DNA from 3 places in the Oceanospirillum sp. genome. Region 2 is predicted to be linked to each of the others. Evidence: predicted binding sites of a transcription regulator. Region 2 holds the regulator's gene; each other region holds the start of a gene.
The links. The regulator FliA, encoded in region 2, starts transcription of late flagellar genes. The targets are predictions, from matches to a motif close to CTAAAGTTNNNNNNNNNNCNGCCGATA.
Positions count from the first base shown of each region.

Region 1: a site for FliA is predicted at 1,463-1,489, ahead of AC4GL5_RS17090 (SPM autocatalytic domain-containing protein). Genes of this name have one in related genera too.
Region 3: a site for FliA is predicted at 2,443-2,469, ahead of AC4GL5_RS03500 (flagellin N-terminal helical domain-containing protein). Genes of this name have one in related genera too.

Region 1 covers NZ_CEYNZH010000067.1:410-5,113, forward strand. The annotation lists gene AC4GL5_RS17080 (sporulation protein) at 1-445, opposite strand, end outside; gene AC4GL5_RS17085 (substrate-binding periplasmic protein) at 648-1,412, shown strand; gene AC4GL5_RS17090 (SPM autocatalytic domain-containing protein) at 1,554-2,780, shown strand; gene AC4GL5_RS17095 (LysR family transcriptional regulator) at 2,855-3,730, opposite strand; gene AC4GL5_RS17100 (sulfite exporter TauE/SafE family protein) at 3,902-4,630, shown strand.
Region 2 covers NZ_CEYNZH010000003.1:128,299-133,002, reverse strand. The annotation lists gene flhA (flagellar biosynthesis protein FlhA) at 1-152, shown strand, start outside; gene flhF (flagellar biosynthesis GTPase FlhF) at 222-1,490, shown strand; gene AC4GL5_RS02725 (RNA polymerase sigma factor FliA) at 1,510-2,238, shown strand; gene AC4GL5_RS02720 (chemotaxis response regulator CheY) at 2,325-2,702, shown strand; gene AC4GL5_RS02715 (protein phosphatase CheZ) at 2,760-3,548, shown strand; gene AC4GL5_RS02710 (chemotaxis protein CheA) at 3,561-4,704, shown strand, end outside.
Region 3 covers NZ_CEYNZH010000004.1:137,046-141,749, forward strand. The annotation lists gene AC4GL5_RS03490 (flagellin N-terminal helical domain-containing protein) at 1-971, shown strand, start outside; gene AC4GL5_RS03495 (flagellin N-terminal helical domain-containing protein) at 1,206-2,378, shown strand; gene AC4GL5_RS03500 (flagellin N-terminal helical domain-containing protein) at 2,558-3,751, shown strand; gene AC4GL5_RS03505 (flagellin N-terminal helical domain-containing protein) at 4,122-4,704, shown strand, end outside.

The DNA of each region.
Region 1 (4,704 bases), on a different contig from region 2:
CCTGCAGGACTTTATTTTGTGTTGATGTTGCCATAACGACTATTGGGTCTTTATCTTTGGCATCCAATGCCATATCAATATTCAGACCTGTCGCCAGCCAGACTTTTGTCTGGTTTCGGCTGGCACCATTATGGGTGATCGGTGTTTCCAGCGGGAGTTCAGCCTGAAATGGAATTTCTCGGGTTTCACCGGGCTGTATCGTGAAACGATCTGCAACATGCCAGTGGGTCAGTGCTTTGTTTACGACCATTTCGGTGTCATCACGCTCAACCTTTACCCGAGTCATCAGCGTCAGATCCAGTCCGGATATATCCTGCTCGGTATCTCCGCCTTTGATCATAATCGTTGCGCTAAAGCGCTCTCCGGGGCACAGCGTTTCAGTATGAAGTAACGTGTCGACTTTTGTACCGCCAATACCAACACTGGCCAGAATTTTCTTTAACATAGCGTGTCCTTGGTTTTGTAAACAGAGACTATAAGCGTATTTTGTATCGCTTAAAAAGAGCTAACCTACCGTTTTATCTGATATTTCTTTGTCATCTGTCCAGGGAAAAGGTTTCAATACTATTCTTAATACTAATTATGTGGATGAAATTTTTCAGATCAACTAGGATGCCTTTTTATTTTAAATTGTTCGGGTTTGACTCTTGAATTTAACATCCTGTCACTATTTTCAGATCCCATTCAGGATCGCAGCCAAATTTTCAGACCGCTTCTTTTTTCTGTTAACTCTGATCTTTTTCGGTACACATTATGCGACGGCTGCTTCTCCCTTAAGAGTGGTCACATCCGAGTTCCCGCCTTACAGCTACAGTGCTGGTGGTAGTGCTGAAGGCATTGCTGTTGAAAAAGTGCGCAGTCTTCTGGATGGAGCCGGACTTGATAGCCAAATTGATGTTTATCCTTGGGCGCGAGCTTATGAAGTGTCAATGCGAGAACCCAATGTACTCATTTTTCTGATCGCCCGGACTCCAGAGCGTGAAGCGTCATTTCATTGGATTGGGTCTTTAATTGATTTTGATGTGAAGTTGTTCCGCCTGTCTGAACGGCACGATATTCAGATTAATAGTCTGCAGCAGTTGAATGGGTTTAAGACCGGTAGCCTGAACCGGGATGTAAAAGGCGAATACCTGAAGCAACAGGGAATCAAAACCATCAATTACGCGACGGAAGAAAGTGGGGTTCATATGCTCAAGCGAGGGTATATTGATCTGATGCCTGCTGAGGTTAACTCTTTTAATTACCGGGTACAGCGTCTGGGCTATTCTCATCAGGACTTTTCGGTTGCCTGGGAGCTGAGTGCTATTTCTAAACCACTGTATCTGGCTATGAGTCAGGACTCTTCACCGGAATTGATTGAGAAGGTCCGACGGGCATTTGAGCGCCTGCCTTCAGCCCATTTAGCGGAGTGATAATAGCTTGTTATTCGGAACTACCTGTTACTTTGCTTGAATATTATTCATTTATCATATTATCGCCCTTGCCGATATCACCCAAGAGCTATTTATCTTTAATCGGTTAACTTCCGGTAAGTACCGGATCTGAGGTGTGCTATGAAAATTCAACAGGGACAGTTTAATCTGCGCTCCTCCCATGAGACCTTCCAGCAATTGATCCGGGAAGAGTCTCTGGAGGTAACCAAACGTGTGGATGGCAAGGATGAAACACTCACCTATCAGAGCAGAAACAGTGCGACCCGTGTTTCTCTGAGCTATTACGGCTCTGCTCATAACTCTCAGGAAGAAGCCGAAGATACCTATAACCGTTTGCCTGGGCGCAACGGTAAGGGCAATGCTAATGGCTTTGAACATGCGAACCCTCCCGGTCAGGAGATGCTGGAGCGTTTTAAGAGCGGTGACAATCAGGTCACCGCAGAATCTTTGGAAGCTGCTACACCTCTGGATGCGGAAACCATTGCTGATCTTCGCATGCTGACCTTTGTTCAGCTGATGGAGCAGATGTTTGGTTTAACTGTTTCAGTCGAGGATCTGGATCAGTCTGAACGTGACCTGAAGGATATGCAGAAGCTTCGTGGCCTGGGCGAACAGTTAGATGCGACCAAGCCGGCCAGTGATCGGGCTGCCAGAGGGCGAGAGGGGCCTCCGCGTAATGGTCAGCAGGTGACTTTAACCACCCGAACCTTCTTTCATGAGGAAGAGCACACTCGAATGTCCGCTGAAGGTAAGGTAATAACAGCCGATGGTCGTGAACTGGAGCTTTCACTGGATATCGGTATGAGCCGAACTTTCCAGTCAGAGAGTTTTATGAGTATCTCTGAGGGTAACCTGAAAGATCCGCTGGTGATCAATTTTGACCGGCCGACGGTAGGCCTGAGCGACAAGCTGCATTTTAAATTTGACCTTGATGCTGACGGTACTGATGAACATTTGCCGGAATTATTGGCCGGCTCCGGTTATCTGGCGCTGGATCTGAATGGTGATGGCATTATTAATTCAGGACATGAGCTTTTTGGTGCGAAAACCGGTGATGGTTTTGAAGAGTTGGCGAAGTACGATGATGATGGGAATGGCTTTATTGATGAAAATGATGCCGTTTTCAGTCAGTTGAGGGTCTGGGTGCCAAAAGGTGAGGGTGAAAGTGAACTCTATGCCTTACTGGATAAAGATGTCGGCGCTATCTATCTGAAATCGGAACAAACCCCTTTTGCGTTGAAAACCGATGATACCAACCGGACTCAGGGCTATGTGCGGGAGTCTGGTGTGTTTCTGAAGGAATCAGGTGGGGTTGCTTCGGTGCAGCAGATTGATTTGAAGGTTTGATTTTATCCGCTTGAAAGCTCCGGTTTATTCTGATGCCGGAGCCTTTCCATGATCCGATGCCCGGAAGATGACCCTCAGGTATTCACCTCAAGAGTTTGCCAGAGCGCCTCTGCCAGCTGGCTATGCGTTGCCGCTCTTAACCGAATCAGATAGATAGGCACCTCGCTTTCGGAGGCGTAGTTGTCTACCACCAGGGGCTTCAGAGCCCCGTCTTTCAGATCATTTTCAATCATATGTTGTGGAATTCTCGCCCATCCCATTCCCGCTTTAACCAATGCCTGCTTAACAACATAGTCGTTGACATACCAACGCAGCCCACCGGGAATAACATTCACATGATCAAAGGGTTTTGAGCCGCTATCAGCAACCAGAATGTGTGGTTTGTGTCTCAGAAGATCATGACTGACAGGCTGCTGTGTGTCCGGCGGTAATAAACCTGGCGCTGTGACGCAGATGATTCTGATCTTAAAAATCTCAATAAATTCGTATTGATGATTAAGCCCCGTGTTGGGTCCGATAGCCAGTTCCGCCTGATGGGTATCCAGCTGTTCTAATAAACCGGAAAGATGTTGAGTGCTGAGATTCATCTGCAATCTGGAGTATTGATCACAAAATCGTCTCAGTTGGCTCAATCCTTCAGGCAGTGCGCTCATCGTACTTAGGGCAATAGAAAGGCTTGGAGGTGTACCATCCATGAGCTGATGTCCAAGGCGTTCTAATGATTCAGATTCCTGTAGCAGTCGCTTAGTTTGCTGGTAAAAGCTTTTCCCTTCAGGTGTCAGGGTCGGTCGATAGTTGCTGCGGTCCAGCAATTGCAAAGAGAACTGGCGTTCAAGATTGGCGATAGCAGAACTGATAGTGGATTGCGTTTTATGCAGTTTCTCAGCAGCAGCACGAAAACTGCCACTTTCAACGACTGCCGCGAAAGCCTTTAGCTGTTCATAGGTCATCACAGAGGCCCTTCAGATAGGGGATTAAGAACTCGCTTAGCATCTTTAAAAAGACTTATTCTATCGCTGATGATCGCTTCTATCATTTATTTTGATAGAAATAAGTCGTTATTTTTCGATCATATAGCCCGGTATTATCCATATTCTGATTAAGTTGATTGAGGCTGGAAGATGTTTGAGTTAAGTCTGTTATGGATTACTTTGGCTGCTGTTGTGACAGGTTTTTCCAAGTTTTCCACCGGGGGGATGGGGCTTCTGATCTTGCCCCTGGTCATGCTGGCCTTCCCTGGCCCCGAAGCGCTCGGAGTCATTATCCCGCTTTATGTCATCACTGATCTGATGGCGATTACCCGCTATCGAAAAGGGTTGGATCTGAAGGTGTTATTCAACCTGCTGCCATTGGCAATTTTGGGGGTTGTACTGGGAGGGTGGTTACTGGCGAACACCACGGCATCGCAGTTTACCGGAATGCTGGTCATGCTGATTATTGGTATGCTTTTGCTGAGTATCTGGCTGGAATATCGTCCGGCTAAATGGATGCGATATCCTCTCATCGGGCAGGTGGTAGGGCTTATGTCAGGTTTTATCAGTATGATTGGTAATGCTGCGGGGCCAATTTTCAGCCTTTATCTGATGGAACAAAAGCTGGACAAAGCAGGCTGGGTTGCTACCCGTGCATGGGTCTTTACCTTGATTAATTTGGCTAAGGTGCCGGTTCTGATTCAGGTCGGACTCCTGAATAGTGAGACTTTTCAGGCCAGTTTGATTGGTATTCCTGGTTTATTGGTCGGTGCTGTTATCGGAGGGTGGGTAATGCAGCGGATGAGTTTGTATCAGTTTCGTTGGCTGATTCGAGCCATGGCGATGCTGGCTGTTTTGAACCTGCTGGCTTTCAAATGAGAGCGTTTTAACCTTGGCTACAGCTTGGGGGAGTAAGGGAGCCTAATCGACTCCCTTTTGCATATCAGGTCAGT
Region 2 (4,704 bases):
GTAATCCGGCAGTATTGGTAGTAGCGGCGCCAATACGGCAAGTTCTTGCCAGATTTGTTCGCTATAGTGCTCAGTCGGTACATGTTCTCTCGTATCAGGAGATTCCTGATAATAAACAGATTACTATTGTGGCTACTGTAGGACAGCAATAAACTTATATTTTGTATGGTTGGTTGGGGCTTTCACCATGGCTGCCGGAATAACGAAGGATATGGGTATTTATGAAAGTAAAACGTTTCTTTGCTCCTGATATGCGTCAAGCCATGAAGTTGGTTCGGGATGAGTTTGGTTCTGACGCTGCTATTTTGTCCAATAACAAAGTGGCTGGCGGCGTTGAAATTGTTACGGCTGTTGATTATGACGCCAGTATTCTTCGTGAACCCAGTGAACGTATCGATCCTGAAAATAGTGATGCGCTGACCGATTCTCTGGCTGATGCGTTAGCTAAAGCTAAGGATGTAATTGAAAATGCGTCGGGTGAGCAATCACCGGATCGTCTTGAGAATGCTTTTCAGGTGAAGGCAAAAGAGCGCCAGTTTGATCAGGCCGAGGCTATGGTTGACACGCTTGAGGCTCGGGGGCGCAGAAAAAGCCCAGAAGATGCAGCTATTAGAGCGATGCAGTCTGAGATCCAAGGGTTGAGAGAACTTCTTCGAGAGCAAATGAAGGAGACGATGTCTGAGAGAAAGCCTGTTGAGGCTATGCTTTATAAGCGTCTACGTCGAATGGGGCTTTCTGAGCATTTTGCTGTAAGAATTATTGAAAGTGCTTCATTAGCTGATGATGTTGAGTTTTCGGCTGCTTGGGAAAAGTCTGTCGACCAGATTCGAGCGCAAGTGTTGACTACAGGCTCAGATGTTATTGATCAGGGCGGGATTGTGGCTCTTATGGGGCCAACTGGTGTAGGAAAAACAACCTGCATTGGAAAGCTGGCTGCCCGATATGTTTTAAAATATGGCCCCGATAGCATGGCGTTGGTGACTACTGATTGTTATCGGGTTGCTGCCTATGAGCAGCTCAGGACCTTCGGTCGTATTCTTGGGGTTCCTGTTCGCGTTGTCGATGAGAAAAATTCGCTGGATGCTACGCTTAAATCATTGAAGACCAAGGCGCTTATTTTAATTGATACTGCTGGCCTTAGTGTTCAGGATCCAAATATGAGGGAGCAGTTTTCCTTATTAGAGACCGCTTCAGTTAGAATTCGTAAATATTTAGTGTTGAGTGCAATCAGCCAGCAACAGGTTTTGCAATCGACATATGAGGCCTATAGGCGACACGGTTTGAATGGGTGTGTTGTTACTAAGCTGGATGAAGCAACAAGTGCAGGTGAGGTGATCAGTCTTATAGCTGATAACAGGCTGCCTCTTGCATATTTGGCCAGTGGCCAAAAGATTCCGGATGATTTGAGGCTAGGAGATTCAGGCGTACTTGTGAGTAACGCTCTGGAGCTGCTTGAAAAGAACGAAACTAACCAAAATCCGGAACGATAGAGACGGGAGGTCGCTATCTATGGCTCTGGTAATGAGTTCAGGTATGTACTATTCCGGCAAAACAGTGACAAGCAGTCTGGTTGACGAGCATGCTCCTTTGGTCAAGAAAGTTGCTCAGCATCTTCTAAGCCGGCTGCCCCAAACCGTTATGCTTGATGATCTGATCCAGGCGGGGATGATAGGTCTTATTGAAGCCTCTCAAAAGTTTGATGGCTCGAAAGGTGCGAGTTTTGAAACATATGCTTCGATTCGTATTCGGGGTGCAATGCTTGATGAGGTTCGCAGGTATGATTGGGCTCCTCGCTCTGTTCACAGAAATAGCCGAAGGGTTTCCGAGGCGATTAAACAGGTTGAGGCTAGGACGGGCCGTGATGCCCGTGATAGTGAAATAGCAGCCGAAATGGGGGTTACTGCCGAAGAGTATAATCACTATGTGCGCGACACTGCCGGAACTAAGCTGTTCAGTTTTGATGAAATAACCGATAACGAAGACAGTAGCTTCGAGGTGGCGGATGAAACATCGGCAGAGCCTGATGAGGCTGTTGAAGGTGGTGCGTTTCAAAGGGCTTTGGCAGATGCCATCGCTGGGCTTCCTGAGAGGGAACAAATGGTTTTGGCACTTTATTACACTGAGGGTTTGAATCTGAAAGAGATTGGTTCGGTTCTCGATGTAAGTGAGTCAAGAGTCAGTCAGATACACAGCCAGGCAGCCTTAAGGCTAAGGTCTCGTTTATCTGAGTGGAAGTAATTACATTATATATATTTGATAAATGAATAATTGTAGTATTCTAGTAGTGGCAAATTGGGTGAGTGGAGGTTGCCTTGGATAAGAATATGAAGATTCTCATTGTGGATGATTTTTCCACCATGAGACGGATCGTCAAAAACCTGCTTCGTGACTTGGGTTTTACTAATACGCATGAGGCTGATGACGGTCTGACCGCCATCCCTTTATTGGAAACAGGCAACTTTGACTTTCTGGTAACGGATTGGAATATGCCAGGTATGACAGGTTTTGACCTGCTTAAGACTTGTCGTGCTGATCCTAAACTGAAAGATTTGCCTATTCTGATGGTTACAGCAGAGGCCAAACGTGAGCAGATTGTTGCAGCGGCTCAGGCTGGTGTAAATGGCTATATTGTTAAGCCTTTCACGGCTGCCGTTCTCAAGGAAAAAATCGAAAAGATTTTTGAACGAATTGAACAGCAGTAATTGGCTGCTGGGAATTTTGGCCAGTCAAGTCATTCATTAAGATAAAGGTCTCAGGTTATGGCTCTGAAAAGCCCGGGTGGACAGCAAACAACCGAGTTCGAGCAGATACTCAAAGAAAGTACCTCTGAGCTGATGGAAAAAGTGGAAAACGGTAATCTGAGCGATGCCGTTAACCTTATCCAACGTATCAATGATGAGCGAAACCGAAACTTGTACCTGGAAGTAGGGCGTCTGACTCGTGCTTTGCATGATGCTATAACCAATTTCCATATTGATGTTGGTGCTGGTAATCCTGTTTCGGAAGAGATGTCGCAAATGGCAAATGCGACAGATCGACTGAATTATGTCATAAAAATGACACAGGATGCGGCCAATCAAACGATGGATAAAGTTGATGAAAGCGCTCCAGTTGCTGAACACCTACGTGAGCAGGCAACGTCTTTGCGACAGGATTGGGCGCGCTTGGTTCGACGGGAAATGAAACCGGACGAGTTCAGAGACCTTTATCGAAAAATTGATGATTTCCTGAAGGAAACTGAAGATCAGGCAGGAACACTTTCCAGCAATTTTAACGATATCCTGCTCGCTCAGGGATATCAGGATTTGACTGGCCAGGTCTTGATTAAAGTGATCACCCTTGTTCAGGAAATTGAAGAAAACCTCGTAAATCTGGTTTGTATGGCTGGTCAGGTGGATCAGATTACGGGGATTCAGCACGACACCAGTGATCGGGTTGCTGAGGAAGCGCATGCTCCTGAGGGGCCGATTGTTAATGCAGAACAGCGGAAAGATGTTGTTTCCGGGCAGGATGAAGTTGATGACCTGCTATCGAGTCTCGGCTTTTAAGGAGAAGTATGGATGAGCTTTGAAGTCGATCAGGATATTTTGCAGGACTTCTTAATTGAAGCAGGTGAAATCCTTGAATTGCTGTCTGAGCAGTTAGTCGATCTGGAGCAGTCTCCTGATGATCCTGATCTCCTGAATGCAATTTTTCGTGGCTTTCACACGGTTAAAGGTGGTGCGGGGTTCCTCCAGCTCACGCCGCTAGTGGATTGCTGCCATGTTGCTGAGAATGTCTTTGACACGTTGAGAAAACATCAGCGTTCGGTAACACCTGAGTTGATGGATACCGTACTGAGTGCACTGGATACGGTTAACGAGATGTTTGAAGAGGTTCGTTCCGGCCAAATGCCGGATAGTGCCGACCCTCAATTGATTAGTCAGCTTGAGTTTTTTGCACAGCCTGAGTCTGAAGCCGTGCCTCCTGCAGAGCCAGCGCCTGAACCTGTTGTTGAGGCTCCTGTCGAGCCCGCAACTGAACCTGCTGTTGAAGCTCCTGTAGAGCCTCCGGCCGCAGCGGTGCAGGATGCCGAAGGTGATATTACTGATGCTGAGTTTGAATCCCTACTCGATGCTTTGCATGATGGTGGTGCGCCGACAGCGGCCCCGACCCCATCAGAACCGAAGAGTGATCCTGTTACCGATGCTGCTTCAGGTAGTGATGAGATTACTGAAGAAGAGTTTGAGGCACTTCTGGACCAGTTACATGGTTCAGGTCAACCACCAACACCTGCATCTCCGGCGGCCGCTGAAAATACGCCTAAGCAGGAGTCTGCTCCAACGACAAATTCCGGTAGTGATGACCTGATTACTGATGATGAGTTTGAAGCACTTCTGGATGAACTGCATGGTAAAGGTGGGGCTCCTGTTAGTCCTGATACTGTAGCTTCAAAAGAACCTGCTAAGCAAACTGAGCAAGCTCCTCAAGCAGTTTCAAAGCCTGCTGTGTCAGCAAAAGCAGCAGCATCAGCTCCTGCAGCCCCAGCTGCAGATAAGAAAGTCGCTCCAAAGAAAGAAACGGCTCCTGCTGCTGAGACAACGGTCCGTGTTGATACCAGTCGACTCGATGACATCATGAATATGGTTGGCGAGCTGGTTTTAGTTCGTAACCGACTGGTTCGTCTTGGTGGTCAGAGCTCTGACCCTGAGGTTGCAAAGGCTG
Region 3 (4,704 bases), on a different contig from region 2:
GAAACGCCAACGATGGCATTTCTATCGCACAGATTGCTGAGGGCGCTCTGGGCGAAGTAACCAACAATGTTCAGCGTATGCGTCAGCTGGTTGTACAGGGTGGTAATCGTACTTTGTCAGCTGATGACCGCAGCGCTTTGGGTCAGGAGTTTACGAAGCTTCTGAATGTTAATAATGGTATTGCAGATCGTACTTCGTTTGGAACCCAGAAGTTATTGAATGCAGACTCTCCGGATTCAGGGTTTCAAATTCAAACAGGTGCTCATTCAGGTGAGCAAGATACCATTACAACCGGTAATGCCAAGCTGACAGCCCTATTTGGTAAAGTGTTGTCTGATGAAGGGATTACAGGTGTCCTATCTGCTATGAGTACTACTGGCTTGTCTGCGTACGGCACGCTAGGTGAGATAATCGGTGCCTACATGGCTGTTACCGGTGAATCAGATATTGCTGTTGCAGCTAGTGCGGTTGTTGGACCTAGGGCTAACGTTTCTGCTGCTAATAACCTGGGTGAGCGCGGCGCTGCAACAATTAATATCGACGAATTAACGAAAGTTTTGACCCAGGAAGCGTCTGGCAGTGGTGGTTTTACTACACTATCAACCATTAGCGGTGCACTCGGATTTATGGGGCTGGCGGGCACGGGCTCTGATGTGTTGACCGGCGATGAGTTGCACACGATACATGCTTTTGCAACCGATACACTGCTGGATTCAATGAGCAGCCTGATTACCCAGATTGATAAGCAGCGAGCTAAGTTAGGTGCAGAGCAAAACGGCCTGAGTTCTGTTGTACGAAATAACACGACTGCCGTCGTTAATGTGTCTGACTCTCGTTCACGTATTCAGGACACTGATTTTGCAGCTGAAACTGCGGAACTGACTCGCAATCAGATTATTCAGCAGGCTTCTACAACCATCCTGTCTCAAGCTAACCAGTTGCCTCAGACAGCGCTAACATTATTGGGTTAATTGATCTTGTCGCTACGTAGCTTTTGAGCAAGGGGCTAGCATTGCGTCAACGTCATGATTCAACCTGAATTCAAGCCCTGGATCTTTACGATCCGGGGTTTTTTTTTGATTTAAGAATAATGTTAAAGTTCTGACTAACGCAGTCGATAATAAATTTACAAAGTAATGTGGTTTTCTCTGAATTAATATTTCACATTGCGTTCTCTATTTAACGAAAGTTTAAGGGGTGCTCCCATGGCTTTATATGTAAACACCAATGTTTCTGCACTGAATGGTCAGAGAAACCTGTCTAATGTGACAGATCGTATGAACAGTTCTTTTGAGAAACTGTCTTCGGGTAGCCGCATCAATAGTGCTCGTGATGATTCGGCGGGTCTGCAGATTTCTGATCGTCTGACGACTCAGATCACAGGTCTAAATCAGGCAAGTCGTAATGCTAATGATGGCATCTCTATCGCACAGATCGCTGAAGGTGCTCTGGGTGAAGTAACTAACAACGTTCAGCGTATGCGTCAGTTGGTTGTGCAGGGTGGTAACCGTACGTTGTCAACTGATGATCGCAGTGCGCTCGGTCAGGAGTTTACCAAGCTGCTGAATGTAAACAACGATATTGCTGATCGGACTGCATACGGCACCTTGAAGATTCTGAACGGTGATTCCCCTGAATCAGGCTTTCAGATTCAGTCTGGTGCTCAGGCGGGTGAGCAGGATACGGTGACGACTGGTAATGCTAAGCTATCAGCTTTGTTTGGTAAGATTGCAGATGATGAAGGTATTACCGGTAATTTGTCAGCAATCAGTACTACAACGGCGACCAGTTACGGTACGTTAGGTAAGCTGGTTATCGCTTATGCGGCAGTAACAGGTGAGTCAGATATGGCTGCCGCTGCAGATGCTATTTTCGGTACTCGTACAGGTTCTGTTGCAGCGAATGACTTGGGTACCAATGATGGTGGTACCGCTAAGGTTAATATCGATAATCTGACTAAAATTTTGTCAGATCAGGCTGTTGCCGCCGATGGTACTTCTGATACTGCTGCAGCGTTCGGTACCTTGGTGGGTATGAGTGGTGTGGCTGCAATTTCAACTGGCTTCTCTGATGCCCAAGTCAATAGCATTAACAGTTTTGCAACAGATACGATGCTGAATGCGATGAGTGGTCTGATCACTCAGGTTGATAAACAGCGTGCTAAGCTGGGTGCAGAGCAAAATGGTTTGGCGTCTACCGTACGTAACAACACCACAGCGGTTGTAAACGTATCGGACTCCCGTTCCCGTATTCAGGATACAGACTTTGCATCTGAAACGGCTGAACTGACCCGTAATCAGATCATTCAGCAGGCTTCTACGACTATTCTGTCTCAGGCGAACCAGTTGCCGCAGACCGCTCTGTCATTACTGCGTTAATTGATTAACGGCAGTGAAAAATCCCGCTTCGGCGGGATTTTTTTGTTCCAACTAAGATAAAGTGTTAAAGGAATGCGTCAAAAAGCCGATATAAATGATACAAAGGTGACGCGATCACGATCCCAGAGATTAGATTAAACCTTTAGTCGTCTATCAATGTAAGTTGAAGGGGTGTACCCATGGCTTTATATGTAAATACCAATGTTTCTGCGCTGAACGGCCAGAAAAACCTATCTAATGTGACAGAGCGTATGAACAGTTCTTTTGAGAAACTGTCTTCGGGTAGTCGCATCAACAGTGCTCGTGATGATTCGGCGGGTCTGCAGATTTCTGATCGTCTGACAACTCAGATCACAGGTCTGAACCAGGCAAGTCGTAACGCCAATGATGGTATCTCTATTGCTCAGATCGCTGAAGGTGCTTTGGGTGAGGTGACTAACAACATTCAACGTATGCGTCAGCTTGTGGTGCAAGGCGGTAACCGTACACTGTCTGATGATGATCGTAGCGCGCTAGGTCAGGAATTTACCAAGCTGCTAAATGTGAATAACGATATTGCTGACCGAACTGCATATGGCACACTGAAGATTCTGAACGGTGATTCTCCTGAATCAGGCTTTCAGATTCAATCCGGTGCTCAGGCGGGTGAGCAGGATACAGTGACGACTGGTAATGCAGAGCTCACAGCGTTGTTTGGTGAGTATGGTCGCAGCAGCGGTGCAACCGCTACTCTTAAAATGTCTGCCATGTCTGTTGCTAATATAGGACAGTTCGGTGCAATGGGTGATATGGTTGCAGCGTATGCCGCTTTAACTGGTACATCTAATATTTCTGCGGCTAACCAAGCTCTGTTTGGTTTTGGTACCGGTGATTCAATCACAGTTGCTGATTATGGTACTGACAAAGATCAGGGGGCAGAGATTAACATTGCTAACCTGACAAAGCTGCTTACTGATACGCCGGGGCGTGTTTCTGCGGGTAATGCTTCTCATGTGGCAGCAGCAGTGGCAGGTGCTTTTTCTATTGATACTGCTGCTAATATTGACTCTGTTGCTGGCTTCTCTGACGCGCAGCTGGATAAAATCACAGGTCATCTGACGGATACGCTTCTGGATGCTATGAGTGGTCTGATCACTCAGGTTGATAAGCAGCGTGCTAAGCTGGGTGCAGAGCAGAATGGTTTGGCGTCTACCGTACGTAACAACACCACAGCGGTTGTAAACGTATCTGACTCTCGTTCCCGCATTCAGGACACAGACTTTGCATCTGAAACGGCTGAGCTGACCCGTAACCAGATCATTCAGCAGGCCTCTACGACTATTCTGTCTCAGGCGAATCAGTTGCCACAGACCGCTCTGTCATTACTGCGTTAATTGATTAACGGCAGTAAAAAATCCCGCTTTGGCGGGATTTCAGAGTATTGATAAACCCCTGCAATTTATTGCAGGGGTTTATTTTTGCGTAAAAAATGAAAAATGGTAAAAACGGATCTATCTAATCTATTGATTGCAAAGGATTTAAAAAATACGCATTTTTGGAAAAAAGTGTGAAAAATAGGTGTGCGGACTTTGTCAGCAGCCTGAAATCCCGCTTCAGTGGGATTTTTTTATTTCAAATAATATAGGATGCTAAAGGAATGCGTCAAAAAGCCGATATGGATAAGACAAAGGTGACGCAATCACGGTCTCAGAGATTGGATTAAACCTTTAGTCGTTTATTAATGTAAGTTGAAGGGGTGTGCCCATGGCTTTATATGTAAATACCAATGTTTCTGCGCTGAATGGCCAGAAAAACCTGTCAAATGTGACAGATCGTATGAACAGTTCTTTTGAGAAACTGTCTTCGGGTAGTCGCATCAACAGTGCTCGTGATGATTCGGCGGGTCTGCAGATTTCTGATCGTCTGACAACTCAGATCACAGGTCTGAACCAGGCAAGTCGTAACGCCAATGATGGTATCTCTATTGCTCAGATCGCTGAAGGTGCTTTGGGTGAGGTGACTAACAACATTCAACGTATGCGTCAGCTTGTGGTGCAAGGCGGTAACCGTACACTGTCTGATGATGATCGTAGCGCGCTAGGTCAGGAATTTACCAAGCTGCTAAATGTGAATAACGATATTGCTGACCGAACTGCATATGGCACGCTGAAGATTCTGAACGGTGATTCCCCTGAATCAGGCTTTCAGATTCAATCCGGTGCTCAGGCAGGTGAGCAGGATACGGTGACTACGGGGAATGCGGAGCTTGCAGCCCTGTTTGGTGGCGTTGCAGACGCTGAAGGTGTAACGGGTGATCTGTCTACACTGAGTACTGGCTTCAATACTG